2 linked regions of the Hydrogenophaga sp. SL48 genome follow. The protein of the gene in region 2 interacts with the protein of the main gene of each other region in a pairwise test. Links are inferred from orthologs where the notes say so. Each region holds a gene or a part of one and is shown on either strand. Other genes may lie near its edges. The genes, in order: IM738_RS07280 and dnaE.

Region 1 (13,828 bases), 350 kb from region 2 along the record:
CGGAGTACTGGTACATCGTGATCGTGGGGGCGAAAGGGTCAGGTTGTTCAGAAGGCGATCAGCTTGGTGCCGGCGTAGGCCAGCAACAGCGACAGAAGCGAGCGCACCAAGCGTTCGGGCGTGTGGCGCATCAGGCGGGTGCCGAGCCAGATGCCCGGAATGGAGCCGGCCAGCAAATTGACCAGCAGCGGCCAGTCCACCGAGCCCAGGCTGGCGTGACCCAGACCGGCCACCAGGGTCAGCGGCACAGCGTAAGCGATGTCGGCGGCCACGATGCGCGGCAGCGGCAGCAGCGGGAACAGGATCAGCAGCACCGAGACACCGATCGCCCCGGCGCCGACCGAGGTGAGGGTGACCAGGGTGCCGATCACGGCGCCGAACAGCACCGGCAGGCTCCAGTGGCGTGCGCGGGTCGCGTCTTGCAGCCGTCCTTCTGGCAGGGTGCGTGGCAGCTGTTTCCCACGGGCGGCCTTGTAGAGCATGGCGGCAGCGGTCAGGAGCAGGGCGATGCCCAGGGTGTGTGTCATGACCGACTGCACCTGGGGGTTGGCCGGGCCGACTTGGTGCAACACCGCCAGGGTGAGCAGCGCCGCCGGGATGCTGCCGGCGCAAAGCTGGCCCACCACGCGCCAAGGCACCAGGCGCTGGCGCGCCAGGCTGAGCGTGCCACTGGCCTTGGTGAAGGCGGCGAAGAGCAGGTCGGTGCCGACCGCGAGGTAGGGCTTGATGCCGAAGAAGAAGATCAAGATCGGCGTCATCAGCGACCCGCCCCCCACGCCGGTCAGTCCGACGATGAGTCCCACGGCAAAGCCGGCAAAGATGAGGGCGAATTCAGGCATGGGCGCGACTGTAAAGAGGTCCGCTTATATTGCAAACGACATTTTGGTTGTTCATATATGCCTTTGAGCAATAAAAGGATGCGTCGGGTGCACCTCAGCCGGATCGCCCCGACCGGGCAGCGGCCAGTGGCGTGGCGGTAACATGTGTCCATGGCCAAGCAGCGGATTTACGTCAATGTCGTGGGTTTTTCCGACGTGGAACGGCATGCGCTCAACACGGTGTTTCGCCTGTCCGAAGAGCGCGAACTGTCCTATGTGCCCTGGGTCCCGCTCACCGCTCCGGGCGTTGACCCCAACATCAAGCGCGCCGATGTTGCGCTGGTGGATGGCGACAGCGCCGAGGCGGTGCTCGCCCACGCCAAAGAGCTTCCTCCGGGGCAGCGATTGATCTGGGTGGGGGCCGGGGCACCGGTGCATGCGTGGCGGGTGGTGGGCCGGCCGATCCAGTGGGCGGGCCTGCTGGACGATCTCGACGCGGTGTCTGCGGCGAGGCGGGTCGATTCCGGCCATCTGGATCTGGACGTCACGTCGCCAGCTCCACTGGAGATTGCGTCCGGTGAGATCCACCGGCGGGCGCTGCTGGTGGGGGCCCTCCCCGAGGAAGAACCCCTTTTTCGCGCGCGGTTGGCGCTCGTGGGCGTGCTGGACGCCGACCTGGCCCAGAGCACCGAGCTGGCGGCAGAGATGATCGGGAGCCAGCGCTATTGCTGTGGCGTCTTCAATCTGGACGACCACCACATCGATGCCTGGTCGCTGGCCCGGCTGTTCGCGCAGCGCAACCCCCAGGCGCTCAACATGGGCATCAGCGAACACGCGGGGCCGCTGTCGCCCTGGTGGAGCCGGCGTCGGATGAGGCGGGATACCGAGCGCACCGGCATCAACGCCTTGCTGGCCCGACCGCTGCAGGCCGACGAGCTGCAACGGTCGCTGGATCTGCTGCGCTGAGCGTGCTCAGCTGCGCTGTCGCCGGGCGGCCTTCCAGGCGAATCTCGAGGGGTCCAGGGCCTGTTCCAGGCCGTGGTCGGTGGGCGGCAGGGGCGATGCCTCGCCGCTCATGCGGGCGGCCAACAGGCGGGCACACCAATGTGCCAGCGTCAGGCCACGCGATCCCAGGGCGGTCAGCAGGTACAGATTGGGCAGGCGTGGTGTCTCGGCCAGAGGCACCCGCCCCCGGCGAGCGCCAGCGTCGTTCATCAGCGCGTCAAGCGCCGGCAGGTCGGGTGCGGCACCCACCAGCGGCAAACGGTCCAGTGAGGCGCAACGAACCTGCGCCCAGCCCCGCAACGAGCCGTCGGCGACCGATTGCCGCAACACGCCAGCCGCGGCGGCGTGCATCTCTTCCAGACTCTGTGCGTTGCGTTCATGGGCGGTCGCATCGACATCGCTGTTGTCCGCGCCACGTTCGTATGTCGAGCCCATGGCCCAGATGCGCGGTGGCCACGCCGGCTGCAGGCCCGCGTCTTCGTAGGCTGGCACGAACACACCGTTGTTGCGCATGGGGCGGGGTGCCAGCGGGTCGCCATCGAGCGCGGCCAGGCTCATCTGCCCCTTGACCGGGCGCAACGGCAGGGCCGTGGCGGTCAAGCCGTGGCGACCTTCGAGCAGGGTCCGGGTGCCGTGAGCGGCCGCCACCACCACGGTCTGGGCCTGGGCCAGTGGCCCGTCTGTGTCATCCAGCGCCACCCAGGCGCCGTCGGGCGTGCGGGTGAGGCGCGCCACGCGCCGATTCCAGAGGCAGTCCAGTGCACCGAAGCCGCGTGCCTCATCCAGCCAGGCATTCACCAGGGCGGCTGGTCGCACCAGCACCGCGGGCCAGCGACCGGGGTCGTGACCCAGGTTGTCCACCTCACAGGCTTGCCACCCGTGGCCTTGTGGCACCAACCGCTGCAATTCGAGCCGGGCATCCGCCACCCCAAAGGCGCACAGGCGCGACAACGGCGTGGGAACCCGGGTCACATGCGGGCTGAGCATGCCCACGGGCAAGGCAGAGGCCGCCTGGGCCGGGCCAGGCGCGGCGTCCAGCAAGGTCAGCTGCCATCCCCGACGGGCCAGGGCCGCGCACACAGCCGACCCGGCCAGGCCAGCGCCGATCACCAAGGCGTGGCGGGTGGAGGAAGGTTCGGACAACGGGGCTGGAGCATCCGGACCGACAGGACCGGACGATTGGGGCGCGGTCAGGATGCGCTGGGTGGCGGCACGTAACCTGCGGCGGCGTCGGCGCCTTCGCCAAAGAAGTGCTTCTCCATCTGGCGGGCCAGGTACTGGCGCGCACGGGCATCGGCCAGGTTGAGGCGGTTTTCGTTGAGCAGCATGGTCTGGTGCTTGAGCCAAGCCGCCCAGGCTTCCTTGCTCACGTTCTCGAAAATGCGCTTGCCCAGCTCGCCTGGGTAGGGCGGGAAGTCCAGACCTTCAGCTTCCTTGCCGAGCTTGATGCATTGGATGGTGCGTGCCATGGGGTGTCCTTAATATCTCTTTGGATATGAATCAAATAAAAATATATTGGTTCTGGTTTTAACCGGGCGCGGGCATCATGCGGGTTTTCCAGAGCGGCCGGCCGGGTGGAGCCCGGTAGGCATTGGCCCGACTGTATCAACGATTGGGTGTCCCTGGACTCAGCGGGGCGGGACATCGGGGTGCAGTGTGACCCGGATCGGCATGGTCCGGGCTGACATAACGCAAATCTTTGGCAGACGCGGGCTTTTACAATCTGAGGATCTGATGCGGTGCCCTGACCGCCACCGGTGCGCCGGACCTTTCGCCGACCTGCTGCAGCCTGGCTGCGGTTCACAGACCTTTTCAAGACCATGAGTGCTTTCATCGAAGAACGCGTGTTGACCGTGCATCACTGGACCGACCGCCTGTTCAGTTTCACCACCACCCGTGACCAGGCCCTGCGCTTCTCGAACGGGCACTTCACCATGATCGGCCTGCGGGTCAACGACAAACCGCTGCTGCGCGCGTACAGCATTGCCAGCCCCAACTACGCCGATCACCTGGAGTTCCTGAGTATCAAGGTGCAGGACGGTCCGCTGACCAGCCGCCTGCAGCACATTCAGGTGGGTGACAAGGTCATCGTCGGCCGCAAGCCCACCGGAACCCTGCTGATCGACTACCTGCTGCCCGCCAAGCGCCTGTACCTGCTGGCCACCGGCACCGGACTGGCACCTTTCCTGAGCGTGATCCGCGACCCCGAGACCTACGAGAAATTCGAGCAGGTCGTGCTGGTGCATGGCGTGCGAGAGGTCAAGGAGCTGGCGTACCGCGAGATGCTGGAAAGCACGCTCAAGCAGGACGAATTCCTGGGCGAACAGGTGCAGCAGCAATTGTTGTACTACCCGACCGTGACCCGTGAGCCGTTCGTGCACCAGGGCCGCATTCCGGTCATCCTCGAAAATGGCCAGCTGGCCAAGGATCTCGGGATTCCTGAGCTGAACCCTGCGGAGGACCGTGTCATGATCTGCGGCAGCCCCGAAATGCTGCGCGATCTCAAGGCCCTGTGCGAGAAGCGTGGCTTTGCCGAAGGCAACACCACGCGTCCGGGCCAGTTCGTGATCGAGCGCGCTTTCGCCGACAGCTGATTGCTCGTTCCATCAGGAACTCCGAGGCGCTCGACGGGTCCACCGCAGCGCCTCGTTTCATTTTCAGGAGATCGCTTGAGCGCCCTTGCCCCCGTTTTCAACCTGCTGGATCAACACCCCCGTCGTTTGCTCGCCCTGGTGGCTTTGGCCTGTGTCGGCCTGCTGGCCTTTGGCATCCTCTACCTGCAGCAGGTCGTGGGGCTGGAACCTTGCCCGATGTGCATCGTGCAGCGCTACGCGTTGATCCTGGTGGCGGTGGTGGCGGGTGTGGCCGCCGTGCTGCCCGGTCGTTCCGGGCGCCAGGTGAGTGTCGGCCTCATGGGCGCCTTGGCCGTGGGCGGGGCCTTCGTGGCGGCCCGCCAGAGCTTTCTGCAGTGGAACCCGCCGGAGATCATGAGCTGCGGTCGTGACTTCTACGGCATGATCGAATCGTTCCCGCTCAAGCGCGCCATACCGATGATTTTCAAGGGCAGTGGTGACTGCTCGGCGGTGGACTGGACCTTCCTGGGTCTGACGATTGCCAACTGGTCATTTCTCTGCTTCGCTGGCATTGCCGCGCTGGCCTTGTTGCTGTTGCTGCGCAGGCCGGCCGCCTGAACCGATGGTGTTCACAAAGAGAAGCCGCCCGAGGGCGGCTTCTCTTTTGGGGTGTTCTGATTGCTCAGAGAATGGCGCCCCCGGGTCGCTCACCGCGTTCATACACCACGTGGGCCCGGCCCACGATCAGTGAATCGAGAGGGCCGATGTTTTTCGGATCCTTGTTGGTGTACGGCAGTTTCTGCAGCAGGTAACGCATGGCGTTGAGGCGCGCGCGCTTCTTGCAGTCGCTCTTGATCACGGTCCATGGAGCGTCGGCCGTGTCGGTCTCGAAGAACATGGCCTCCTTGGCCTGGGTGTAGTCGGCCCATTTGTCCAGTGAGGCCAGGTCGATGGGGCTGAGCTTCCACTGTTTGAGCGGGTGTGCCTTGCGCTCCTTGAAGCGGCGGCGCTGTTCTTCGCGGCTGACGGAAAACCAGAACTTGATCAGGTGCACGCCGCTGCGCACCAGCTGGCGTTCGAACTGCGGCGCCTGGCGCATGAACTCCTGGTACTCGTCTTCGGAGCAGAAACCCATCACCTTTTCCACGCCGGCGCGGTTGTACCAGCTGCGGTCAAACAGCACGATCTCGCCGGCCGTGGGCAGGTGCTGCACATAGCGCTGGAAATACCACTGCCCACGCTCTACCTCGCTGGGTTTCTCCAGTGCCACCACGCGGGCGCCGCGCGGGTTCAGGTGTTCCATCATGCGTTTGATGGTGCCGCCCTTGCCGGCAGCATCGCGGCCCTCGAACAGGATCACGATCCGCTGTCCGGTTTCCTTGGCCCAGGCCTGCAGCTTGAGCAATTCCACTTGCAGCAGGTATTTCTGCGCTTCATAGACCTTGCGCGACAGCAAGTTCCTGTACGGGTAGGCGCCGCTGCGCCAGTCCTTGTTGAGCTGTTCGTTGGGGTCCACCTCATTGGCCGTGGTGGTCCGCTGAGAGGCCTTCGCCTCACCGCGCAGCAGCTGGCGAATTGCCTTGGCATCGTCGGGGGCCGCGCCTTCAAGGATGGCGCGCAGTGACGATGCTTTGTCGGTCTTGCTGTTCTCAGGGCGAGAGAGGATGTCCCTCACGACCGCGAGCTGCCCTGCCTGCCTGGAGGCCACCACCTGCGCCACGGTGTTTTTGCGGATGGTCCTGGGCTGGCTGCTGCCACTGGTGTCGCCCAGGGTCACGCGACGCGGGGCTTCTGCGGTTTTGCGCGAAACGGCGGCCTTCCGGGCGGCGGGCTTGGCGGCCGGTTTTCCACTGGCGGCCGTGCCGGAGCTGGAGGCATTCGGTGTCGGGGTGCTGCGTTCGGTCATGCTGTTTTCACCTGGGTGTCACTGAATTCAACAGTATGGACAGATGGCACGGTGCTGGCTTGATGTTCGTCAAACGGGGCCGCGCGGTGCGCTTCAACCCAGCTTTTTCACCAGCACCTGGCTCTTGCGGTCCCAGTTGTATTTGCGTTTGCGGGCCTCGGGCAGCCACTCGGGGTTGACCTGCACGAAGCCGCGCTTGAGGAACCAGTGCATGGTGCGGGTGGTGAGCACGAAGATGCTCTGCAGTCCCTGGGCGCGGGCGCGGCTTTCGATGCGCTTGAGCAGCCGCTCGCCATCGCCCTGGCTCTGTGTGTCGGGCGACACGGTGAGCGCGGCCATCTCGCCGGTGCGGGCCTCGGGGTAGGGGTAGAGCGCGGCGCAGCCGAAGATCACGCCGTCGTGTTCGATGATGGTGTAGTTGCCCGCGTCGCGCTCGATCTCGGTGCGGTCGCGCTTGACCAGCGTGCCGTCTTTTTCGAACGGTTCGATCAGCGCCACGATGCCGCTCACGTCGTCCATCGTGGCTTCGCGCACGCTCTCCAGTTTTTCGTCCACCACCATGGTGCCGATGCCGTCGTGGGTGTAGATCTCCAGCAGGAGCGCGCCATCGACCGCGAACGGCAGGATGTGGCTGCGTTCCACGCCGCCCTCGCAGGCACGGATGCAGTGCTGCAGGTAGAAGGCGGTGTCGGTGGGCTGGGTGGGCGCGGGCAGGACCTTGAGCAGCTTCTTGGCATCGGCCAGCGGCAGTTCGGTGTCGATCACGCTGTCGTGGGCCGGGTGCGGCGCGCCCGCGTCGAGCGCGATGCCTGGCACCTCGGTCAGGAACATCAGCTTGTCGGCCTGCAGCGCCACGGCCACCGAGGTGGCCACATCCTCCATGCTGAGATTGAAGGCCTCGCCCGTGGGCGAAAAACCGAAGGGCGAGAGCAGCACCAACGCGCCCATGTCCAGCGTGCGCTGGATGCCTTCGGTGTCGATCTTGCGCACCAGGCCCGAGTGCTGGAAGTCCACGCCGTCCATCAGGCCCACGGGTCGCGCGGTGACGAAGTTGCCTGAGATCACGCGCACCGTGGCACCGGCCATGGGGGTGTTGGGCAGGCCCTGACTGAACGCGGCCTCGATCTCGTAGCGCAGCTGACCGGCGGCCTCCTGCGCGCAGTCCAGCGCCACCGAGTCGGTGATGCGCATGCCGTGGGAGTAGCGCGCTTCATGCCCTTTCAGACGCAACTGCTCGTTCACCTGCGGCCGGAAGCCGTGCACCAGCACCACCTCCACCCCCATGCTCTGGATCAGCGCCAGATCCTGCGCGATGAGAGGCAGCTTGCCCGCTGCGATCGCTTCGCCCGCCACGCCAACGACCACCGTGCTGCCGCGCAGTTTGTGGATGTAAGGCGCGACCGAGCGGAACCAGGGCACGAAGGTGAAGTTGAAGACGTTGGACATGGATCGGGGCAAGGCGGTCTTGTGGCGGGCGGAAGGGGCTGGGGCGCGGATAATCGCCGGTTGCCTGATTTTGACTGAAGTTCCCCCTTGACCTCCGCGCCGCTGCACATCGAATTCCCCGAGTCCCTGCCCGTCTCCGCCCGCCGTGACGAGATCGAGACCGCCATGCGCGAGCACCAGGTGGTCATCGTCTGCGGCGAAACCGGCTCGGGCAAGACCACGCAGCTGCCCAAGATCGCGCTGCAGATGGGGCGCGGCAAGCTCAACGCGAAACCGGGCCAGCGCCCGCAACTGATCGGTCACACGCAGCCACGCCGCATCGCGGCCTCCAGCGTGGCCAAGCGCATTGCCGAGGAGCTGAAGACGCCGCTGGGCGACGTGGTGGGTTTCAAGGTGCGCTTCCAGGACCGGCTCTCCAAGGACGCTTCGGTCAAGCTCATGACCGACGGCATCCTGCTGGCCGAAACGCAGACCGACCCGGACCTGCGCGCCTACGACACCATCATCATCGATGAGGCGCACGAGCGCAGCCTCAACATCGACTTCCTGCTCGGCTACCTGCGCCAGTTGCTGCCGCGCCGCCCCGACCTGAAGGTGGTGGTGACCTCGGCCACCATCGACGCGCAGCGTTTTGCCGATTACTTCGCCTCAAAAAAGGGCCCGGCGCCGGTCATCCAGGTGTCTGGGCGCACCTTCCCGGTGGAGGTGCGATACCGGCCCTTCGAGGAGAGTCGTGAATACGACCTCAACAACGCGATCACCGATGGCGTGGACGAGCTCTGGCGCACACCACAGGGCGGCGACATCCTGATTTTTCTGCCCGGTGAACGCGAGATCCGCGAGGCGGCCGACCACCTGCGCAAGCACCTCAGCCACATCCCCACGCTGCGCAACGCCGAGGTGCTGCCGCTGTTTGCGCGCCTGTCGCAGGCCGAGCAGGACCGCATCTTCCAGGACCACAGCGGGCGGCGCATCGTGCTCTCGACCAACGTGGCCGAGACCTCGCTGACGGTGCCGGGCATCCGCTATGTGATCGACGCCGGCACCGCGCGTGTGAAGCGCTACAGCTTCCGGCAGAAGGTCGAGCAACTGATGGTCGAACCGATCAGCCGGGCGGCGGCCAACCAGCGCGCCGGGCGCTGCGGCCGCGTGGCCGACGGCATCTGCATCCGGCTGTACGACGAGGCCGGATTCAATGGCCGGCCGGCCTTCACCGACCCGGAGATCCTGCGCAGTTCGCTCGCGGGCGTGATCCTGCGCATGAAGGCGCTGCGCCTGGGCGCGGTGGAAGACTTCGCTTTCATCGAAGCGCCGCAGAAGCGCGCCATCGTGGACGGCTACCAGCTGCTCTCCGAACTGGGTGCGGTGGACGAGGCCAACGAGCTCACGCCGATTGGCCAGACGCTCTCGCGCCTGCCGCTGGACCCGAAAGTGGGCCGCATGCTGCTGGAGGCCCAGCAGCGTGGCGCGCTCGACGAGGTGATGGTGATCGCTTCGGCCCTGAGCGTGCAGGACGTGCGCGACCGGCCCATGGACAAACAGACCCAGGCCGACCAGGCGCACGCCAAGTTCGACGACGAGAAGAGCGAGTTCAGCGGCACGCTCAAGCTCTGGAAGTGGCTGGACGACACCAAGGGCGGCCATGGCAAGGACCACAAGCTCAGCCACCGCCAGTACGAAACCCTGCTGCGCGAGAACTTCATCAACGTGCGGCGCGTGCGCGAATGGCGAGACATCCACACCCAGCTGCACACCGTGGTGGCCGAGCACAAGTGGGTGCTCAACACGCAGCCCGCGAGCTACGAACAGCTGCACCTGGCCATGCTCTCGGGTCTGCTCGGCAACATCGGCCAGAAGAACGAAGCCGAAGACTGGTACCTGGGCGCGCGCGGCATCAAGTTCTACCGCCACCCGGGCGCGAACCTGAGCAAGAAGCCCGGGCGCTGGATCGTCTGCGCCGAGCTGGTGGAGACCACGCGCCTGTTTGGCCGGGGCATCGCGAACATTGATCCGACCTGGCTGGAGCAGGTGGGCACGCACCTGCTGAAAAAACAGTTGCTGGACCCGCACTGGGAAAAGAAAGCGGCTCGCGTCTCGGCACTGGAGCGTGCCACGCTCTACGGCCTGGTGGTCTATCACAACCGCCGCACCGACTACGGCCGGGTGGACCCGGCGGGCGCGCGCGAAATCTTCATCCGCGAGGCGCTGGTCGCTGGCGACTGGGAGACCCGCCTGCCGTTCCTCGCTGCGAACCAGAAACTGGTGAAGCAGGTGGCGGAGCTGGAGCACAAGTCGCGCCGGCAAGACGTGCTGGTGGACGACGAGCTGATCTACGCCTTCTACGACCAGCAGCTGCCCGCCGACGTGTGCAGCGGTGCCAGTTTCGAGCGCTGGTTCCAGGGTGCGGTCAAGCTCAATCCCAAGCTCTTGCTGCTGACCAAAGAAGAGCTGATGCGCCACGAGGCGGCCGGCATCACCACGCAGGCGTTCCCCAAGACCTTGCGGCTCGGCGGCGTGGACTGCGCCTGCACCTACCTGCACGAGCCCGGCGACCCGCGCGATGGTTTGAGCGTCACGGTGCCGATCTTCGCGCTCAACCAGGTGAGCGAAGACCGCTGCGACTGGCTGGTGCCCGGCATGCTGAAAGACAAGCTGCTCGCGCTGTTGAAGACGCTGCACCAGCGCCCACGTTCGCGCCTGGTGCCGCTGCCAGCCACGGCCGAACGTTTCGCCGCCGCGCTCACCGAGCCCGCAGTGTTCGGTGCCGGCAACCTGATGGACGCGCTGCTGAAACTGGTGCGCGAGGCGACACAGCTTGACATCGTGCGCAACGACATCAAGGTCGACATGCTCACACCGCACCACTTCATGCACCTGCGCGTGGTGGACGAACACGGCCGCCAGCTGGGCCAGGGGCGCAGCCTCGCGGCGCTCAAAGCAGAGCTGGGGGGGCAGGCGCGCGGTGCTTTCCAGGCGCTGGCTTCGCTCAAGCTGGAAAGCCTGCGCCCGGCTGCGCCCGAGCCCAAAGTCGCGCCAGCACCTGCCAGTTCGGGTGGTGCGCGCCGCGTCACGGCAGAAGCGCAGCCAACACCCGCCGCCAGCGCCACCCAGCGCCACACCAGCTGGGATTTCGGCGAACTGCCCGAACTCATGGAAATCCGCAAGGGCGGGCAGACGCTGATCGGTTTCCCGGCGCTCATGGACCTGGGCGATGCGGTCGGCATCGAGGTGTTCGACGAGCCCGAGGTGGCGATGGCACGCCACCGAGAAGGCCTGCGCCGCCTGTTCGCGCTGCAGATCAAGGACGCACTCAAGTACCTGGAGAAGAACCTGCCCGGCCTGATGACCATGGCCACGGCCTACATGCAGGTGGGCAAGACCGACAGCGGCTCGGGCGGCGGCACGCTGGAAGAGCTGCGCAACCAGATCATCGAACTCGCGCTGGACCGCGCCTTCCTGGCCGACCCGCTGCCCACCGACGAAGCCGCGTTCAAGAAGCGGGTGGACGAGGGCCGCGGCCGGCTCACGTTGATCTCATCCGAGATCGCGCGCAACGCGGGCCTGATCCTCAGCGAATACGCGGCCGCCGCGCGCAAGCTGAAAGACAGCCGCCCTCCCGCGGATGTGGCCATCGACGTGGGCCAGCAGCTGCAGCGCCTGGTGCCCAAGCGCTTCCTGCTGACCACGTCCTACGCGCAGCTGCAGCACTTTCCGCGTTACCTGAAAGCGGTGCAGCTGCGTCTGGACAAACTGCGCGCCGACCCGGCGCGCGACGCCGCCAAGCTGGCCGAACTGCGCCCGCAAGACCAGCGCTTCTGGCGCATGGTGGCGGAACGCAAGGGCGTGCAGGACGCGCGCCTGCAGGAGGTGCGCTGGCTGCTCGAAGAGCTGCGAGTGAGCTTCTTCGCGCAGGAATTACGCACGCCGCAGCCGGTGAGCGTGAAGCGGCTGGAGAAGGCCTGGTCTCAGCTCAACGGCTGAGCGCATTCCGCCCCGGTTCGCCGCGCATGCGGCCACCCTGGATCAGCACGCCGGCGCCGGGTGAGCGCTCGGTCTGTCCGATGACCTACAGCCGCGCCAGACGCTGCAGGGCGCTGTGCAGCGTGTCGTCTTTCTTGGCAAAGCAGAAGCGGATCACCTTCTGGTCGAAGCCGTCGCCATAAAAGGCCGACAGCGGGATGGCGGCCACGCCGATCTCGCGCGTGAGCCACTGGCAGAAGTCGGCCTCGGGCAGGTCGCGTTCGGGCACCGCCAGATCGCCGATACCGACGCACTGGAAGTAGGTGCCCTGGCCCGGCAGCAGCGTGAAACGCGTGCCGGCCAAGCCCTCGCGGAACAGGTCGCGCTTGCGTTGGTAGAACGCGCTCAGTTGCAGATAGGGCGCCGGGTCGGCCATGTGGGCGGCCAGCGCGTGCTGCATCGGCGTGTTCACGGTGAACACGTTGAACTGGTGCACCTTGCGGAACTCGGCCGTGAGCGGCGCGGGCGCGACCACGGTGCCCACCTTCCAACCCGTCACGTGGTAGGTCTTGCCGAAGCTGCTGATGATGAAGGCACGCGCCGCCAGGCCGGGAAAACGCGCCGCGCTCTGGTGTGCCTGGCCATCGAACACCATGTGTTCGTACACCTCGTCGCTGATGAGCAGCACGTCGGTGGGCGCCAGCAGCTCCTGCAGCGTGAGCATGTCTGCCTCGGTCCAGACCTGGCCGCTGGGGTTGTGCGGGCTGTTGATGATGAGGGCGCGGGTGCGCGGCGTGATCGCCGCGCGGATCAGGTCGAAGTCAGGCCGGAAGGTGCCGGGCGTGAGCGGCACGCGCACCGCCACGCCGCCGGCCAGCTCGATGTTGGGCACGTAGCTGTCGTAGCAGGGTTCGAGCACGATGACCTCGTCGTCCGGGTGCACCACGGCCAGGATGGCGGTGAGGATGGCCTGCGTGGCGCCCGCTGTGACGGTGATCTCGGTGTGGGCGTCGCAGTGCAGGCCATAGAGCGCCTGCATCTTCGCGGACATGGCCTGGCGCAGCGCGGGAACGCCGGGCATGGGCGGGTACTGGTTGTGGCCTGCCTGCATGGCGTGGGTCACCGCGTCCACCAGCGCCGGGTCGCAGTTGAAATCAGGGAACCCCTGCCCCAGATTGACCGCGCCCACCTCGGCCGCCAGGGTGGACATGACGGTGAAGATGGTCGTGCCCACGTTGGGCAGGCGGGAGGTGAGGGCTGGGGTGTTGGGTGAGAGAGCTGCCATGTCAATGTCCGGCGATCAAGGTAACCCCAGCCAGAACACCGAGGAACCGGCTCAGCCGGGCCGCAGGTGTTGCCCCCTGGGGGGTGACGGCCGTCAGGCCGGCGCGGGGGGTGTCAAAGTTCATAGTCATCCGGCGTGCCGCTCATGGCTTTCATGATCAGTTCGCGCGAAAGCCGGTCGCTCAGCAGCTCGGCGAACCGCAGCACGAACTGGCGCAAGTAGCTGCCGCGCTTGAAGGCGACACGGGCGAGGTTGTGGCCGAACAGCTGCGCCCCGGGGCGGGCCACCAGATCGGGCGTCGCGTTGTCGCCCTGCATGGCCATTTCGGCCACGATGCCCACGCCCATGCCCAGCTTCACATAGGTCTTGATCACGTCGGAGTCGATGGCCTCGAGCACGATGTTGGGGCGCAGGTGGCGCAAGGCGAAAGCCTGGTCGATGCGGGTGCGGCCCGTGAAACTGGGGTGGTAGGTGATCAGCGGCACTTGGGCCAGGTCTTCCAGCGTGATGCGATCGCGGTTCACCAGGGGGTGATCGTGCGGGAACACCAGCACGTGCTGCCACTCGTAGCAGGGCAGGGTGACCAGGTCGGGGTAGTTGGTCAGCGACTCGGTCGCCATGCCGATCTCGGCCACCTCTTCCATCAGCATCTTCGCCACCTGGTCGGGCGAGCCCTGGTGCAGGCTGATCGCTACCTTGGGGTAGGCCTGCCGCAGCTTCGCCACCGGTCCTGGAAGCACATAACGGGCCTGGGTGTGCGTGGTGGCAATCGACAGCGTTCCGCTGTCCTGGGCGGCGTACTGCTCGCCGATGCGCTTGAGGTTGTTCACCTCAC
Region 2 (15,017 bases):
AACGCGCGGTGCTGTGGATCGGCGCCTACGAGTTTCAGCACTGCCTCGATGTGCCGTGGCGCGTGGTGATCAACGAGTGCGTCGAACTGGCCAAGTCCTTCGGCGGCACCGACGGTCACAAGTACGTCAATGGCGTGCTGCACAAGATCGCGTCGCAGCTGCGTCCCGACGAGGTGGCCGCGTCGCCCGCGCCGGCGCGCAAGCCGGCCTCGCGACCTGCCTGAGGCGGGTCCAGACCGATGCGGATTTCACAACGCGCCCAACGCGTCGAACCCTTCTATGTGATGGAGCTGGCCAAGGCCGCCGCCGAGATGGCCCGCGAGGCGCGGCCCGGGCAACGGCCCATGATCTACCTGAACATCGGCGAGCCCGACTTCACCGCGCCCCCCCTGGTGCAGGCCGCCGCCGAGCGCGCCATCCACGACGGGCGCAGCCAGTACACCCCCGCCACCGGCCTGCCCGCCCTGCGTGAAGCGATCAGCGGCTGGTACGCCAGCCGCTTCGGGCTGGACATTCACCCCGGCCGCATCGTGGTCACGGCCGGCGCCTCGGCAGCGCTGCAGCTGGCCTGCCTGGCGCTGATCGAAGCGGGCGACGAGGTGCTGATGCCCGACCCTTGCTACCCCTGCAACCGCCAGTTCGTGCAGGCCGCCGAGGGCACGCCGGTGCTGATCCCTTCGGGGCCGGAAGACCGCTTCCAGCTGAGCGCCGAGCACGTGGCAGCGGCCTGGCGGCCGGCCACGCGCGGTGTGCTGCTCGCCTCGCCGTCCAACCCCACCGGCACCTCCATCGCCCGCGACGAGCTCGAACGCATCGCGCGCTTCGTGCGCGACCAAGGCGGGGTCACGCTGGTCGATGAAATCTACCTCGGTCTGTCCTACGAAGAAGCCTATGGCCACAGCGCGCTCGGCCTGCCCGACGGGCTGGGCGATCAGGTCATCAGCATCAACAGCTTCTCCAAGTACTTCAACATGACCGGCTGGCGCCTGGGGTGGCTGGTGCTGCCACCCGCGCTGGTGCCTGCCGTGGAGCGCCTCGCGCAAAACCTGTTCATCTGCGCCAGCACCATCGCACAGCACGCGGCGCTGGCCTGCTTCGCGCCCGAGAGCCTGGCGGAATACGAACGGCGACGCGCCGAGTTCAAAGCGCGCCGGGACCATTTCATCCCCGCGCTCAACCGGCTCGGCCTCACGGTGCCGGTGATGCCCGACGGCGCGTTTTACGCCTGGGCCGACGTGCGCGGCCTGTGCGAACGCTGGAGCATCCCGCCGCAGGGCAGCCGGCCCGACGAAGGCGGCAGCTGGGCGCTGGCCTTCGAGCTGATGCGCCGCTGCCAGCTGGCCACCACACCCGGCCGCGACTTCGGCCTCGCCGACCCCGGCCGCTATTTGCGCTTTTCCACCGCCAACGCCCTGCCCCAGCTGCAGGAGGCCGTGGCCCGTCTGGAGGCTGCGCTGTGAGCGAGCCATTGCTCGCAGCTCCGGCCCAGCCGCCGGGCCGCCCCAAGGCAGGGCCAGCCCCCTCGGGGGGCAGCGACCCCAGCGCAGCGGGGAGCGTGGGGGCGATCTTCAGCTGGCCGGTGCGCATCTACTGGGAAGACACCGATGCCGGCGGCATCGTGTTCTACGCCAACTACCTCAAGTTCTTCGAGCGCGCCCGCACCGAGTGGCTGCGCCACCTGGGCGTGGAGCAGCACGCACTGCGCGAGCAGGTCGGCGGCATGTTCGTCGTGACCAGCACCCAGCTGCGCTACCACCGCCCTGCCCGGCTCGACGATTTGCTTCTGGTTACCGCGCGCGTGACCGAATCGGGCAAAGCCTCGCTCACAATCGAACAAAGCGCCGTCCTGCAACAGGACGGCGCGGCCCCCACGGTGCTCTGCGAAGGCAGCATCCGCATCGGCTGGGTGGACGCCGCCACCCTACGACCCCAGCGCATTCCCGCCAGCGTCATCCAAGCGCTGTCCGCCGGGAACCATTGACCCCTGAACCAGTCCCAACCGCAACGCCAACATGCCCCAAGAACTTTCCATTGTCCAGTTGCTGCTCAACGCCAGTTGGGTGGTTCAAGCCGTGGTCGTCCTGCTCGGCCTGGTGTCCATCATCAGCTGGGCCGCCATCATCCGCAAAGTGTTCGCCCTCAAACGCGTGAACTCGCACAACGAGGACTTCGAGCGCGAGTTCTGGTCGGGCGCCAACCTCAACGACCTCTACGCGGCCGCCGCCCAGAGCGCGCGCCACGGCGGCCCGATGGAACGCATCTTCGCCAGCGGCATGCGCGAATACCAGAAGCTGCGCGAGCGCCGCATCACCGACAACGGTTCGCTGCTCGACGGCGCCCGCCGCGCCATGCGCGCGAGTTTCCAGCGCGAACTGGACGCCCTGGAAACCAACCTCTCCTTCCTCGGCACGGTCGGCTCGGTGGCGCCGTATGTGGGTCTGTTCGGCACGGTCTGGGGCATCATGCACGCCTTCACCGGCCTGGCCGCGCTGGCCCAGGTGACGCTGGCCACCGTCGCACCCGGCATCGCCGAGGCGCTGGTGGCCACCGCCATCGGCCTCTTCGCCGCCATCCCGGCGGTGGTCGCCTACAACCGTTTTGCCACCGACATCGACCGCGTGGCCAACCGCATGGAGACCTTCATGGAAGAGTTCTCCAACATCCTGCAGCGCAACCTGGGCCAGCAGGCGCCCCACGCCACCGCATCGGGACACTGACACCATGGCCGCCACCTCACGCGGGCGCGTGCGCCGCACCAAGAACGAGATCAACATGGTCCCGTTCATCGACGTCATGCTGGTGCTGCTGATCATCTTCATGGTGACCGCACCGCTGATTTCACCGAGCCAGATCAGCCTGCCCAGCGTGGGCCAGGCCGACGTCCAGCCCAAGAGCTTCGTGCAGGTGGTGATCGACAAGGACGAGTCGATCCAGGTGCGGCTGGGTTCGTCGAGCAAAAGCAGCCCCAGCATCAAGATGGCGCAACTCGCCAGCGAGGTGAGCCGCCTGCAAGGCTCGGCCGCTGGCGACGCCGAGCCCGCCAAGGTGCCGGTGGTGATCAGCGCCGACAAGGGCATCAAGTACGAGACCGTGGTCAAGACCATGGACACGCTCAAGCGCGCGGGCGTCGAGCGCGTGGGTCTGGCCGTGCAGTCCAGCCGCTGAACCATGCAGGTCACCACCGACGCCCTCGACCTCAAACCGCCGCGCTCCGGCCGCTGGACCGTGCCCGTGGGGTTGGCGCTGGTCGCGCACGCCTTGCTGATGGCCGCGCTCACCTGGGGCGTGCACTGGAAGAAGGACGAAGAGCCGGTCAGCTTCGAGGCCGAGCTCTGGTCGGCCGTGCCGCGCGAGGCCGCGCCGCGCGCCGTGCAACCCCCGCCGCCGCCGCCGCCGCCGCCCGAGCCAGAGGCCAAACCCGAGCCGAAACCAGCGCCCAGGCCCGAACCCAAGCCCGCGCCGCCCCCTCCCGAACCGGTGGTGAAGCAGGCCGACATCGCGACCGCGCAGAAGAAAAAGCAGGAAGAGAAGAAGCGCGAGCTCGAAGAGAAAAGGGCCGAAGAGCTGAAGAAGAAGGCCGAAGAAAAGAGGCAGGAGGCGCTGGAGCGCAAGCAGGAAGAGAAGAAGCTCGCCGACGCGAAAAAGAAGGAAGACGCCAAGAAGCAGGCCGAAAAGAAGCTGCAGGAGCAAAAACTCCAGGCAGAGCGGGAGCGCAAAGCGGAAGCCGCCGCCAAGGCCGATCGCGAAGACCAGATGCGCCGCATCATGGGTCAGGCCGGCGCCAGCGGCGGCCCCGAGGCGCGCGGCTCTGCCCAGCAGTCCAGCGGACCGTCGTCAGGTTACGGCTCCAAGGTCGCTGCCCGCATCCGCCCCAACATCCGCTACACCGAAGACTTCCCGCGTTCACTCAGGACGGAGATCGAAGTGCGGGCACTGTCCGACGGCACCATCACCAGCCGACGCGTGGTCGACAGCAGCGGCAACGCCGCCTGGGACGATGCGGCCCTCAAGGCCATCGACCGCACCGGATCGCTGCCTCGCGACGTGGATGGCCGGGTCCCCTCACCCATCATCGTGGTGGTCCGGCCCACGGACTGAGGCCCGCGGTTCAGGCCGGTCTCGTCACCACGTCCGATTTCTGCACCACCCCCTGCAACACCCTATCCAGTTCGGCCGCGTCCACCGGCTTGTGCAGCACCGCGGTGAACAGCGTCTTGAGATGCTCTGGGCTCACTTCATCGACATGACCGCTCATCAGCACCACCGGGGGCGGTGAGGGCGTGGCATGGATGCGCAGGGCCAGCCCCACGCCGTCGAGCCTGGGCATGGACTGGTCGGTGAGCACCACGTCCCACCGTTTGCCGGTCTGCGAGAACTGCGCCCACGCCTCTTCACCGTCGCGCGAGCGGGTCACGTGCCAGCCCTTGCGCTCCAGCAGCGCGCTCCAGGCGTGGCGCACCGACTGGTCGTCGTCCACAAACAGCAGCTGTCGCCCCTTCGCGGGCTCACCGGGCGAGGTCACGGGTGCGATCGCCTCGTCGCGCCGGCTGGCGGGCAGGTACAGGTAGAAGCAGGTCCCGTCGGCGCCGCTGACCAGACCGATGGCGCCCTGATGGCGCGCCATGATGCCCTGCGCCACCGAAAGGCCCAGGCCGGTGCCGCGTCCCTTGGGCTTGGTGGTGAAAAACGGTTCGAACACACGGTCCAGGTGCTCGGCCGCAATGCCCGGCCCGTGATCGCGCACGCTGAGCACGATGTAGCGCCCCGGCTCCAGCGCAGAGACGCCCGGCGGCGGGGGCAGATCCGGGTCGGTCGGAAGCACCAGCGCGTTCAGCGCGAGCTCGATGCGCCCGTTTCCCTTCATGGCGTCCGCCGCGTTGATCAGCAGGTTCACCAGCACCTGCTGCAGTTGCGTCGGGTCGGCATCGACCTCGTCGTCGTCCAGCGCACAGTCCACCGTCAGTTCACAATCGCGCGTCAGCCCCGACGCCACCATCTGGCGGGTGTCCTCGATCAGGCTGGACCAACGCAGCCGCCGCAGCTTGGGCGCCGACTGCCGGCCAAACGCCAGCAGCTGGCGCATCAGGCCGTCGGCGTAACGCGCGGCCTTGAGCGCCTGCTGCAACGCCTCCTGGCTGGGGTGGTCCGGGCCCACGTCTTCGGCCGCGAGCCGCACCCAGCCCGTGATCGCGGCCAGCGAGTTGTTGAAATCGTGCGCAATGCCGCCGGTCAACCGGCCCAGTGCCTCGGTCTTCTGGCTCTGCATCAGCTGGATCTGCAGCGCCTCCTGGCGCTCATGGGCGTCTTGCTGGTGTTGTGCGTCGCTGCGCACACGCGCCAGCAGCTCGTTCACCCCCTCGCCCAGGCGACTGAGTTCGTCCTGACCTTCCACCGCGACCTGACCGGCGGCCGTCGGCCCTCGCTCGGTGATCCCCTGCACCTCGCCCAGAAGGCGCTGCAAACGCCGCAGGATCAAGTGGTCCAGCAGCACCACCAGCAACACGCTGGCCAGCAAGCCACCCGCCACGGCCAGGACCATGCCATTCCACGCCAGGGCGCTGCCCACCCGCTCCAGGTCGCGGTCCAGGCGCAGCACGAGCTCGACGACCGCACGGCCTTCCGCGTCCTGCACCACGGCATGCAGCTCGTCGCGGCTGTCCTCGGCAGGCACCAGGTGGGCGTCCGTGGTTCCGTGGTGATTGGGCGCATCAAAAGACAGGGTCACAGGCACCATCAGCACCTCACTGAAGCGTTGGCGCTCGACATCGTCGAAATGGCGCACCATCAGGATGGCCCCGTGTGGCGAATCCCCGGGCTTGTCGGGGTCTCGGATCGGGGCAGCGGCCAGCATCTCCAGCTGGCCTGCCTCGGCCTGGTAGGTTTGCAGCGTGGTCTGGCCACTCGCATCGGCCACCATCGGCGCGATCGACTCGAAGTACCGCGAGGCCCGCTCGGCCGGCACGGTCCCCAGTTCGCCGTCGGCGTTCAGCGTGATGCTGGCCTTCAACGCCCCCCGCTTGTCGAACACCATCAGTTCCGAAATGCGCAGGTAACCCATGTTGGACTCGTCGAAGTTCTCGTCCATGAAGGCCGGGGCCTGACCCTGAACGAAACGCACCGCTTCCACCCACTGGGCGTAGTCCTTGACGGTCGAGGACAGGCCGATCAACTGCTGGTGGAGCAGGCGGCGCGCACGCTCGCCCTCTCGCGAGGCCCGCTCGGTTTCCAGCTGACTGAATGAGTCGGCGACGATGTGGCGCGCACCGAACATCGCGCCCAGGGACGCGAAGCCGACGATGGCGAGCACGAGCGCCCAAGCCTTGTGTTGGAGTTTCATGGATGTCAGTTTCATCGGCATCCTGGCACCCGCCTTGAACGAGGACCTCGCTCTTTGCGTGACAGGGTTGGCGCATCCCGCCTATTTGGAGCGGCCAACCACCTCATGCGCGCTCAGTCGAACACGATCTCGGCCCGGCGGTCGTGCGCTTGCGCCATCCAGCTCGCCAGGGCAGCGTCGGTGGGGAAAAACAGCGCCCGGTCGTCCAGTTGCAGCTCGCACTGCGCGCTGGGCCGCAGCAGCGACAGCCGCACCGGCAACCCGCGCGCCACCTCGCCCAGCTCGGTGACCTCGCGCCTGGGCGGGAAGGCCTTGACCAGCTCGGCCACGGCGGGCGGGTGCCCGTTGACCGCCACCCGCAGGTACTTGCCAAAGCGACAGCGCGCCGAGGCCAGGTCCCAGATGTGCTGGATCTTCAGGCGCAGGCCGCCCGAGAACCGGTCGGGCTGGGCCACCGCCTGCACCACGATGAGCTCATCGTCCTTCAGCAGGTTGCGGTGCAGGTTGATCAGGTTCTCGTCGGCGCTGACCTCCAGCACCGCCGTGCGGTCGTCGATCTTGAACAGCGCGAGCTTGCCGCGCTGGCCGTTGATGATGCGGAAGTCGGTCACGATGCCGGCGAGGATCACCGGGTCGCGGCTCTCCTTCACATCGCTCAGCGCGGTGCGCGCGAAGCGCCGCACCTCGCGCTGCACCTCGTCGAACAGGTGGCCCGAGAAATAAAACCCGATGGCCGTTTTCTCCAGCGTCAGGCGTTCCTTCACACCCCAGGGCGTGGTGGGCACCAGATCGGGTTCCTGCGTGCTGGAGCCGTGATCGTCACCGCCGAGCATGTCGAACAGACCGCCCTGGTTGGCGTTGGCCTGGGTGGCCGCGGCGTATTCAAACGCCACGTCCACCGAGGCCAGCAGCTCGGCGCGGTTGAGGTGCAGGGCGTCGAAAGCGCCGGCCTTGATCAGCGCCTCCACGGTGCGCTTGTTCATGCGCTGGCGGTCCACGCGCAGGCAGAAATTGAACAGGCTGGTGAACGGGCCTGACTCGCCGCCGTTCGGGCCTTCGCCCCGCCCTTCGCGTGCCGCGACGATGGCCTCGATGGCCTGCTGGCCCGTGCCCTTGACGGCGCCCAAGCCGTAGCGGATGAGCTTGTCGGTCACCGGCTCGAAGCGGTAGCGGCCGCGGTTGACGTCCGGCGGCTCGAACGCGAGCCCCATCTTCTGCGCGTCTTCCCACAACACCTTGAGCTTGTCGGTGTCGTCCATTTCCACCGTCATGTTGGCGCAGAAGAACTCGGCGGTGTAGTGCACCTTGAGCCAGCCGGTGTGGTAGGCCAGCAGCGAATAGGCGGCGGCGTGCGACTTGTTGAAGCCGTAGCCCGCGAACTTCTCCATCAGGTCAAAGACCTCGTCGGCCTTTTCTTCGCTGATGTCGTTCTTGGCCGCGCCGGCGCGGAAGATCGCGCGGTGCTCGGCCATCTCCTCGGCCTTCTTCTTGCCCATGGCCCGGCGCAGCATGTCGGCGCCACCGAGCGAATACCCGCCCAGGATCTGCGCGGTCTGCATCACCTGCTCCTGGTAGACCATGATGCCGTAGGTCTCGGAGAGCATCTCGGCCACCAGCGGGTGCGGGTACTCGATGGGTTCACGCCCGTGCTTGCGCGCCACGAAGCTGGGGATCAGGTCCATCGGGCCGGGTCGGTAGAGGGCGTTGAGCGCGATCAGGTCTTCCAGCCGCGAGGGCTTGGCGTCGCGCAGCATGCCCTGCATGCCGCGGCTTTCAAACTGGAACACGGCCTCGGTCTGCCCCTTGGAGAACAGCGCGTAGACGCGCTGGTCGTCCAGCGGGATATCTTCGAAGCGGAAGTTCTCCTGGCCCTTGTGGCGCTGCATGATGAACTCGCGCGCGATCTCCAGGATGGTCAGCGTGGCCAGGCCCAGAAAGTCGAACTTCACCAGGCCGATGGCCTCCACGTCGTCCTTGTCGAACTGGCTCACGGCCGAATCGCTGCCGGGCTGCATGTAGAGCGGGCAGAAGTCGGTGAGCTTGCCCGGTGCGATCAGCACGCCCCCGGCGTGCATGCCGATGTTGCGGGTCATGCCTTCGAGCTTCTGCGCCAGCTCGATCAGGGTCTTGACGTCTTCTTCCTTCTGGATGCGCTCGGCCAGCACCGGCTCCATCTCGATGGCGTAGTTGTTCTTGTCGCCGTCCACCTTCGGAACCGGCGGGTACTGCAGCGTGACCGACATGCCCGGCTTGTTGGGAATCAGCTTGGAGATGCCGTCGCAGAAGCCGTAGGAAAAATCGAGCACGCGACCCACGTCGCGGATCGCCGCGCGCGCGGCCATGGTGCCGAAGGTGGCGATCTGGCTCACGGCGTCCTTGCCGTAGAGGTCCTTCACATAGTCGATCACGCGGTCGCGGTTGGACTGGCAGAAGTCGATGTCGAAGTCGGGCATCGAGACGCGTTCCGGGTTCAGGAAGCGCTCGAACAGCAGGTTGTACTGCAGCGGGTCGAGGTCGGTGATCAACAGCGCGTAAGCCACCAGCGAGCCGGCTCCGGAGCCCCGGCCCGGACCCACCGGGCAGCCGTTTTCTTTCGCCCACTTGATGAAGTCCGACACGATCAGGAAGTAGCCCGGGAAGCCCATCTTCAGGATGGTGTTGAGCTCGAACTCCAGGCGCTCCACGTAACGCGCGCGCACCGCTTCGCGCTTGGCCTCGTCGGGGAAGAGGTGCTTCAGGCGACCCTCCAGCCCTTCGTGCGACACGTGTCGGAAGTATTCGTCCACCGACATCACCACGCCGTTGACCGGCGGGATCGGGAAGTTGGGCAGCTGCGGCTTGCCCAGCACCAGCGTGATGCTGCAGCGCTTGGCGATCTCCAGCGTGTTGGCCACGGCGCTCGGGATGTCGGCGAACAGCGCTTCCATCTGCGCGGCGCTCTTGAAATACTGCTCGCGCGTGAAGCGGCGCACGCGCCGGTTGTTGCCCAGGATCTCGCCGTCGGAGATGCAGACCCGGGCCTCGTGCGCCTCGTAGTCGTCGGTTTCCAGGAACTGCACCGGGTGGGTGGCCACCACCGGCAGGTGCAGGCGCGCGGCCAGCTGCACCGCCGCGACCACGTGGCGCTCGTCGTCGGGACGGCCCGCGCGCTGCAGCTCGATGTAGAAGCGGTGGGTGAACAGGCTGGCCAGTTGCAGGGCGATGTCGGCGGCGCGCTCGGTGTCGCCCTGGATCAGCGCCTGGCCGACCGGCCCGGCCTGTGCGCCCGAGATCATCAGCAGGCCGGCGTTCAGCTCCTCCAGCCACTCGCGCTGCACCAGCGCGCCGCTGCGCCCGTCGCTGCGCGTCCAGGCGCGGGCCAGCAGCTCGCTCAGGTTGAGGTAACCCTGCTTGTCCTGCACCAGCAGGATCACGCGCGGCGCGGCCGGCTGGTGGCTGCCGGGCATCGCGCCCGGGGTCTGGTCGGCAAAGCCCTGCAGCATCACCTCGGCACCCAGCAGCGGCTTCACGCCCGCGCCGCGCGCGGCCTTGTAGAACTTGACCGCACCGAACAGGTTGTTCAGGTCGGTGATGGCCAGCGCGGGCTGGCCGTCGGCGGCCGCCGCGGCCACCACATCGTCGATGCGGTTGGTGCCGTCGACGACGGAAAACTCGGTGTGCAGGCGAAGGTGGATGAACATCGGTGAATCGGGTGTCGGGGTGGGTCTGCGGGCGGGAGGGGGCGTGCGCCGTCAGCGCGCCTTGTCCGAGCGTTCGGCTTTCCAGGCGCGCACGGCATCGGCCATGGTGGCCGGCTTCTCTTCGGGCAGCACACGGCGGCGCCAGAGGAACTCGCCGACGAACATCAGCGCGATCAGCGGTCCGCCGAGCAGGTTGGCAAACGTGGACCAGACCACGGTGGGCGCCAGCAGGAACAGCAACGTGGACACCAGCGCCATGCCGGCAAAAAAGACGCACCAGGCCAGGGTGACCTTGCGGGTATAGACGGCCTGCGCGGGCGAGAGCACGCCGCCGTGCACGCTGCGGGCCATGCGCGTCACCAGCGACTCCTCCGGGCCCGCCAGGCTGCGTCCGAAAAACACCGAGAGCAGCAGGTAGACACCCAGGTGCTCCAGGTAAAAGAGCAGCGCCACCTGCCCCGTCAGAAATGGCCAGAACCAGACCAGCCCGCCCAGCACCGCCGCGCCCAGCAGGGCGCCGAGCCAGCGCGCGGGCATGCGCCACAAGACCACCGCGAGAGCGGTGCTCATGGGTGTCAGCGCCAGGAGCGCGCCCCAACCCGACGACGCCTGGTGGGCGCTGGTGAAATGGGCGGCCAGCGCCCAGGCCACGGCCAGCAGGGCCAGCCCGCCCCCGCGAACCCAGGGCCACACCCTGGAGGCCGAGCCGGCGGGCACCGGAGGCACGGACGCGCTGGACGCTGGGGCCACTTCAGACGGCAGAACTTCGGCGGCGGGCAATTGGGGGGGCATGGGGCGCGGGGTCGAAGAAAGGGAGGGGGCACTCCCCAGTGGGGTGGGCGCGCGGTGCGGAGGCCGTGCCGGCGGTTCAGCGAGCGCTGCGGCAGACCCGGAGGGATGCGCCTGATTTTAACGAGTCCCTTGCCCGACAAAGCCTTTGTGTTCTCCCTAGAATCCGGCTGCGCCATCTTGCCGACCTTCGCCGACCAAGCCCGCCGTGACATACCGACCGTGCCCCGTTCGTGTCAGCGCCTACACCGCCACCTCCGCCCTGGGATCTGGCAACCAACACCACCTCGATGCCGTTGCCCACGGCCGCTGCGGCCTGTCCCCGCTGGGTCCCCACGACTTTGGCGTGGTGCCCATGGCCCAGGCCCTGAACACTTGGGTCGGGCGGGTGGCGGGGCTTGACGAGCCGCTGCCCGATCCGTGGCAGCACTGGGACTGCCGCAACAACCGCCTGGCCTGGCGAGGCCTGCAGGCCGACGGATTCATGAACGCCGTGAAGCGCGCCGCAGACCAGCACGGCGCCCACCGGGTGGCGGTGGTGATGGGCTCGTCCACCGCGAGCATCGGGGCCACGGAGGACGCCTACCAGGTGCTGGCACAGTGCGGCGAATTCCCTCCTCAACCCGACAACCCCGCGTTGCACACCTTGCATTCGCTCACCGGTTTCGTCCAGGAGGCGCTGGGTCTGCGCGGCCCGGCGCAGACCATCTCCACCGCCTGCTCGTCCAGCGCCAAGGCGTTTGCCTGCGCCGAGCGGCTGATGCGCCTGGGCCTGGTCGACGCCGCCGTGGTGGGCGGGGTGGACAGCCTGTGCGGCAGCGTGGTGTTCGGTTTCCACGCGCTGCAACTGGTGTCGTCCGACCCCTGCCAGCCGTTTGACACCCGCCGCCGGGGCATCAACGTCGGTGAGGCCGCCGCCTTCGCCCTGCTCGAACGGGCGCCCGGCGGGCTGCAGCTGCTCGGGTGCGGGGAATCCAGCGATGCCCACCACCTCTCCGCCCCCGACCCCCACGGCGCGGGCGCGGAGGCCGCGCTCGATCAGGCATTGGCCCGGGCGGGTCTGCCTGCCAGCGAGGTGGGCTACATCCACCTGCACGGCACCGCCACGCCGAAGAACGACGACGTCGAGGCCGGCCTGATCACCCGTCGCTTCGCGCCCGGCACCCCGGCCAGCTCCACCAAGGGCATGACGGGCCACACCCTGGGTGCGGCGGGCGCGCTCGGCGCGGTGTTCACCCTGCTGGCGCTCGAGCACGGCATCCTGCCCGGCACGGTGAACACCACCTCGGTGGAACCGGGCATGCGGGACCACCTGCGGATCGGCCCGGTTCGCGCCCGGGTGCGACACGCGGTGAGCCACGCCTTTGCCTTCGGCGGCAGCAACTGCGTGCTGGTGCTGGGCCACCCCACGAACCCTGCGGCGGCCGGCGCATGAGCGGCTTCACCGCCCATGTGGAAGGCATCGCCCTCTGGGCACCCACCTTGCCGGGCTGGGCGCTGGCGCGAGCGGCGTTGCGCGGTGAAGCCGGACCGGCACAGCCACCGCGCTCCGTGTGCCCACCGCCGGCCACGCTGTCGGCGGCCGAGCGGCGCCGGGCCCCGCACACGGTGGCGCTGGCGCTGACCGCGAGCGACGAAGCGGTTCGGGACGCGGGCCGTGACCCCGGCGAGCTGCTGGCGGTGTTCTGCTCGGCGCACGGTGACCTGCCCATCATCGACCACCTGTGCAGCACGCTGGTGCACACGCCCCTGCTGGTCTCACCGACCCGGTTCCTGCACTCCATCCACAATGCCCCTGTGGGGCTCTGGAGCATGCTCAGCCACAACGTCCGCGCCAACACCGCCGTCAACGGCGCGGGCCACAGCTTCGCGAACGGGCTGCTGGAGGCCCTGGTGCTCTGCGAGTCCGAGCGCCGCCCGGTGCTGCTCACGGGCTACGACACCGGGGCGGTGGACGCCCTGAAGCACACCACGCGCAGCGAGGGGGCGCTGGCGGTGGCGCTGGTGCTGAGCCCGCGAAGCGGTCGCCGCACGCAGGCCACCTGGCGCTGGCGGCTGGCCTCCGGCCGTGTCAAGGCGCCCGTCCTGCACAGCGACGCGGCGCGTGCCCTGGCGGGCAACGGCATGTCCCCCGCGTTGCCACTGTTCGAATCGCTGGCACGGGACGACGGCGCGCCGCTGGTACTGGCCCTTTCCGCCCACCAATCCCTGCACATCGAATGGACAGCCCGGGATGGCGACGCCCCCAGGCGCCTGTCGCCCGTTACCGCTGGCGACACCCCCTGACAGGCCGCCCGGTCACCGTTTGAGGCGATACTTCCCCCCATGGTCAACACCCCCTCCCTTCACGATGTCGTCATCCTCGGCGGCGGTCTTGCCGGTCTCACGCTGGCCCTGCAGCTGAAACGGCGCGATCCCGACCTCGATGTCCTGGTGCTGGAGCGGCGAGCACAGCCGGCCCCCGAAGCCGCGCACAAGGTGGGCGAGTCGTCCGTGGAAATCGGCGCGCACTACTTCGACAAGGTGCTCGGGCTGGGGGACCACCTCAAGAACCAGCAACTGCGCAAGTTCGGCTTCCGCTTTTTCTTTTCCGAAGGCCGCCGCGACATCGATCAGGTGACCGAGATCGGCGCCAGCCGATACCTGGCGGTGCCCAGCTTCCAGATCGATCGCGGCATCTTCGAGAACTTCCTGTCGGCCGAGGTGCAAAACCGTGGCATCCGGCTCGTCGAAGGCGGCATGGTGCGGCAGATCGAACTGGCCGACAGCGGGTCCGCCGCCGATGCGAAGCACCAGGTGGTGTACGAACACGAAGGCGTTTCCCACACCGTGGGCGCGAAATGGGTGGTGGACGCCTGTGGCCGCGCCGGCCTGCTCAAGCGCAAGCTCAACCTGGCCGAACCCAACGGTCACGCGGCCCACGCGGTGTGGTTTCGCATCAAGGACCGCATCCACCTCGACCAATGGAGCGACAACACCGAGTGGCAGGAGCGCTGCGACCCGCAGGCGCGCTGGCTCTCCACCAACCACCTCGTGGGTGCGGGCTACTGGGTCTGGCTGATTCCCCTGGCCTCGGGCTCGCATTCGGTGGGCATCGTGGCCGACCCGGCGATCCACCCGCTCGCCACCATGGACAGCTTCGACAAGGCCATGACCTGGCTGGAGAAGTACCAGCCGCTGCTGTTCGACGAACTCGACCCCAAACGCGAGCTGCTGCAGGACTTCGCCTTCTTCAAGCGCTTTTCCTACGGCTGCAAGCAGGTGTTCTCCGCCGACCGCTGGGCACTCACGGGTGAGGCCGGCCTGTTCCTCGATCCGTTTTATTCACCGGGCAGCGACTTCATCGCGATCAGCAACACCTACATCACGGAGCTGGTCGCGATGGACCGCCGGGGTGAGCGCCTGGGCGCGCGTGCCCAGATCTTCGACCAGCTGTTCCACTCGTTCTACGAGAGCACCATGGCGCTGTACCAGGACCAGTACCCGCTGTTCGGCGACCCCGAGGTGCTCCCGGTCAAGGTGATCTGGGACTACACCTACTACTGGGGCGTGCTGGCCCAGTTCTTCTTCCAGAACCGCCTGACCGACCTTTCGGTGCTCGCGTCCTTGCGCACCGAGCTGGCCGAGTGCCAGCGGCTCAACGTGGCGGTGCAGAACTTCCTGCGCCAGTGGTCCACGCGGAGCCAGAAGCGCAACCCGGCGGTGATGCTGGATCAGGCGTCGATTCCCTGGTTCGCCGAACTCAACCGCAGCCTGAACGACAACCTGGACACCGACGGCTTCGTGGCCCGCATCCGGGGGTCGCACACGCAGCTGCAACAGCTCGCCACCGAGATCCTGCAGCGGGCCCTGAGCGATCACCCGGCACTGGACACCCGCGAACTGGTGGCGTCGCTGCCGGCCCATGCGGCCGACGCCGAGCCCGCAGACAGCGCCAGCATGCTGCCCGAAGCGGTCTGCTGAACGGCTCCAGGGCGGCTCGCAGCGCCCTGAAACGGGGGGTGGAGGCCGGGCCTGCCGGATGCTGACAGGAGCACCGGAGCGACTATCATCCGAGCCTGATCGCCCCGTAGCAACGCCGACCGCCCGGTCGGCCTTTCAGAATCTCATCCCATGAATCCAAAGGCCCAAGGGGAACCAGGCCAGCGCTGTGACGTGCTCGTGATCGGCGGCGGCCCCGCCGGTTCGACCGTGGCCAGCCTGCTGGCCGA

Evidence for each region.
Region 1: the proteins of dnaE (region 2) and IM738_RS07280 interact in binary tests that used the Escherichia coli proteins (3 or more experiments, as listed by UniProt). The link is inferred for Hydrogenophaga sp. SL48 from one-to-one orthologs.

The regions. Positions count from the first base shown.
Region 1 is NZ_CP063400.1:1,516,610-1,530,437, forward strand. Bases 10,905-13,828 are described here. They hold IM738_RS07280 (pyridoxal phosphate-dependent aminotransferase), read right to left. Parts: upstream 12,994-13,828; coding sequence 11,815-12,993; downstream 10,905-11,814. Other genes in these bases: hrpA (ATP-dependent RNA helicase HrpA), read left to right, coding at 10,905-11,729; IM738_RS07285 (CysB family HTH-type transcriptional regulator), read right to left, coding at 13,107-13,828. In the rest of the region: IM738_RS07230 (nitrite/sulfite reductase), read right to left, coding at 1-16; IM738_RS07235 (sulfite exporter TauE/SafE family protein), read right to left, coding at 48-839; IM738_RS07240 (hypothetical protein), read left to right, coding at 990-1,784; IM738_RS07245 (FAD-dependent oxidoreductase), read right to left, coding at 1,791-2,966; IM738_RS07250 (oxidative damage protection protein), read right to left, coding at 3,014-3,292; IM738_RS07255 (ferredoxin--NADP reductase), read left to right, coding at 3,644-4,417; IM738_RS07260 (disulfide bond formation protein B), read left to right, coding at 4,493-5,014; ppk2 (polyphosphate kinase 2), read right to left, coding at 5,079-6,302; argA (amino-acid N-acetyltransferase), read right to left, coding at 6,396-7,748; more of hrpA, read left to right, coding at 7,836-10,904. UniProt on the Escherichia coli protein: Shows aminotransferase activity with methionine and histidine as substrates, and to a lesser extent also with phenylalanine.
Region 2 is NZ_CP063400.1:1,168,860-1,183,876, reverse strand. Bases 6,251-10,363 are described here. They hold dnaE (DNA polymerase III subunit alpha), read right to left. Parts: upstream 10,018-10,363; coding sequence 6,451-10,017; downstream 6,251-6,450. Other genes in these bases: IM738_RS05660 (hypothetical protein), read right to left, coding at 10,069-10,363; IM738_RS05670 (ATP-binding protein), read right to left, coding at 6,251-6,337. In the rest of the region: transcription antitermination factor NusB, read left to right, coding at 1-224; IM738_RS05695 (pyridoxal phosphate-dependent aminotransferase), read left to right, coding at 240-1,460; ybgC (tol-pal system-associated acyl-CoA thioesterase), read left to right, coding at 1,565-1,981; protein TolQ, read left to right, coding at 2,013-2,717; IM738_RS05680 (biopolymer transporter ExbD), read left to right, coding at 2,722-3,165; cell envelope integrity protein TolA, read left to right, coding at 3,169-4,098; more of IM738_RS05670, read right to left, coding at 4,109-6,250; more of IM738_RS05660, read right to left, coding at 10,364-10,809; IM738_RS05655 (beta-ketoacyl-ACP synthase), read left to right, coding at 11,015-12,241; IM738_RS05650 (beta-ketoacyl synthase chain length factor), read left to right, coding at 12,238-13,092; IM738_RS05645 (NAD(P)/FAD-dependent oxidoreductase), read left to right, coding at 13,132-14,769; IM738_RS05640 (NAD(P)/FAD-dependent oxidoreductase), read left to right, coding at 14,920-15,017. UniProt on the Escherichia coli protein: DNA polymerase III is a complex, multichain enzyme responsible for most of the replicative synthesis in bacteria. This DNA polymerase also exhibits 3' to 5' exonuclease activity. The alpha chain is the DNA polymerase catalytic subunit.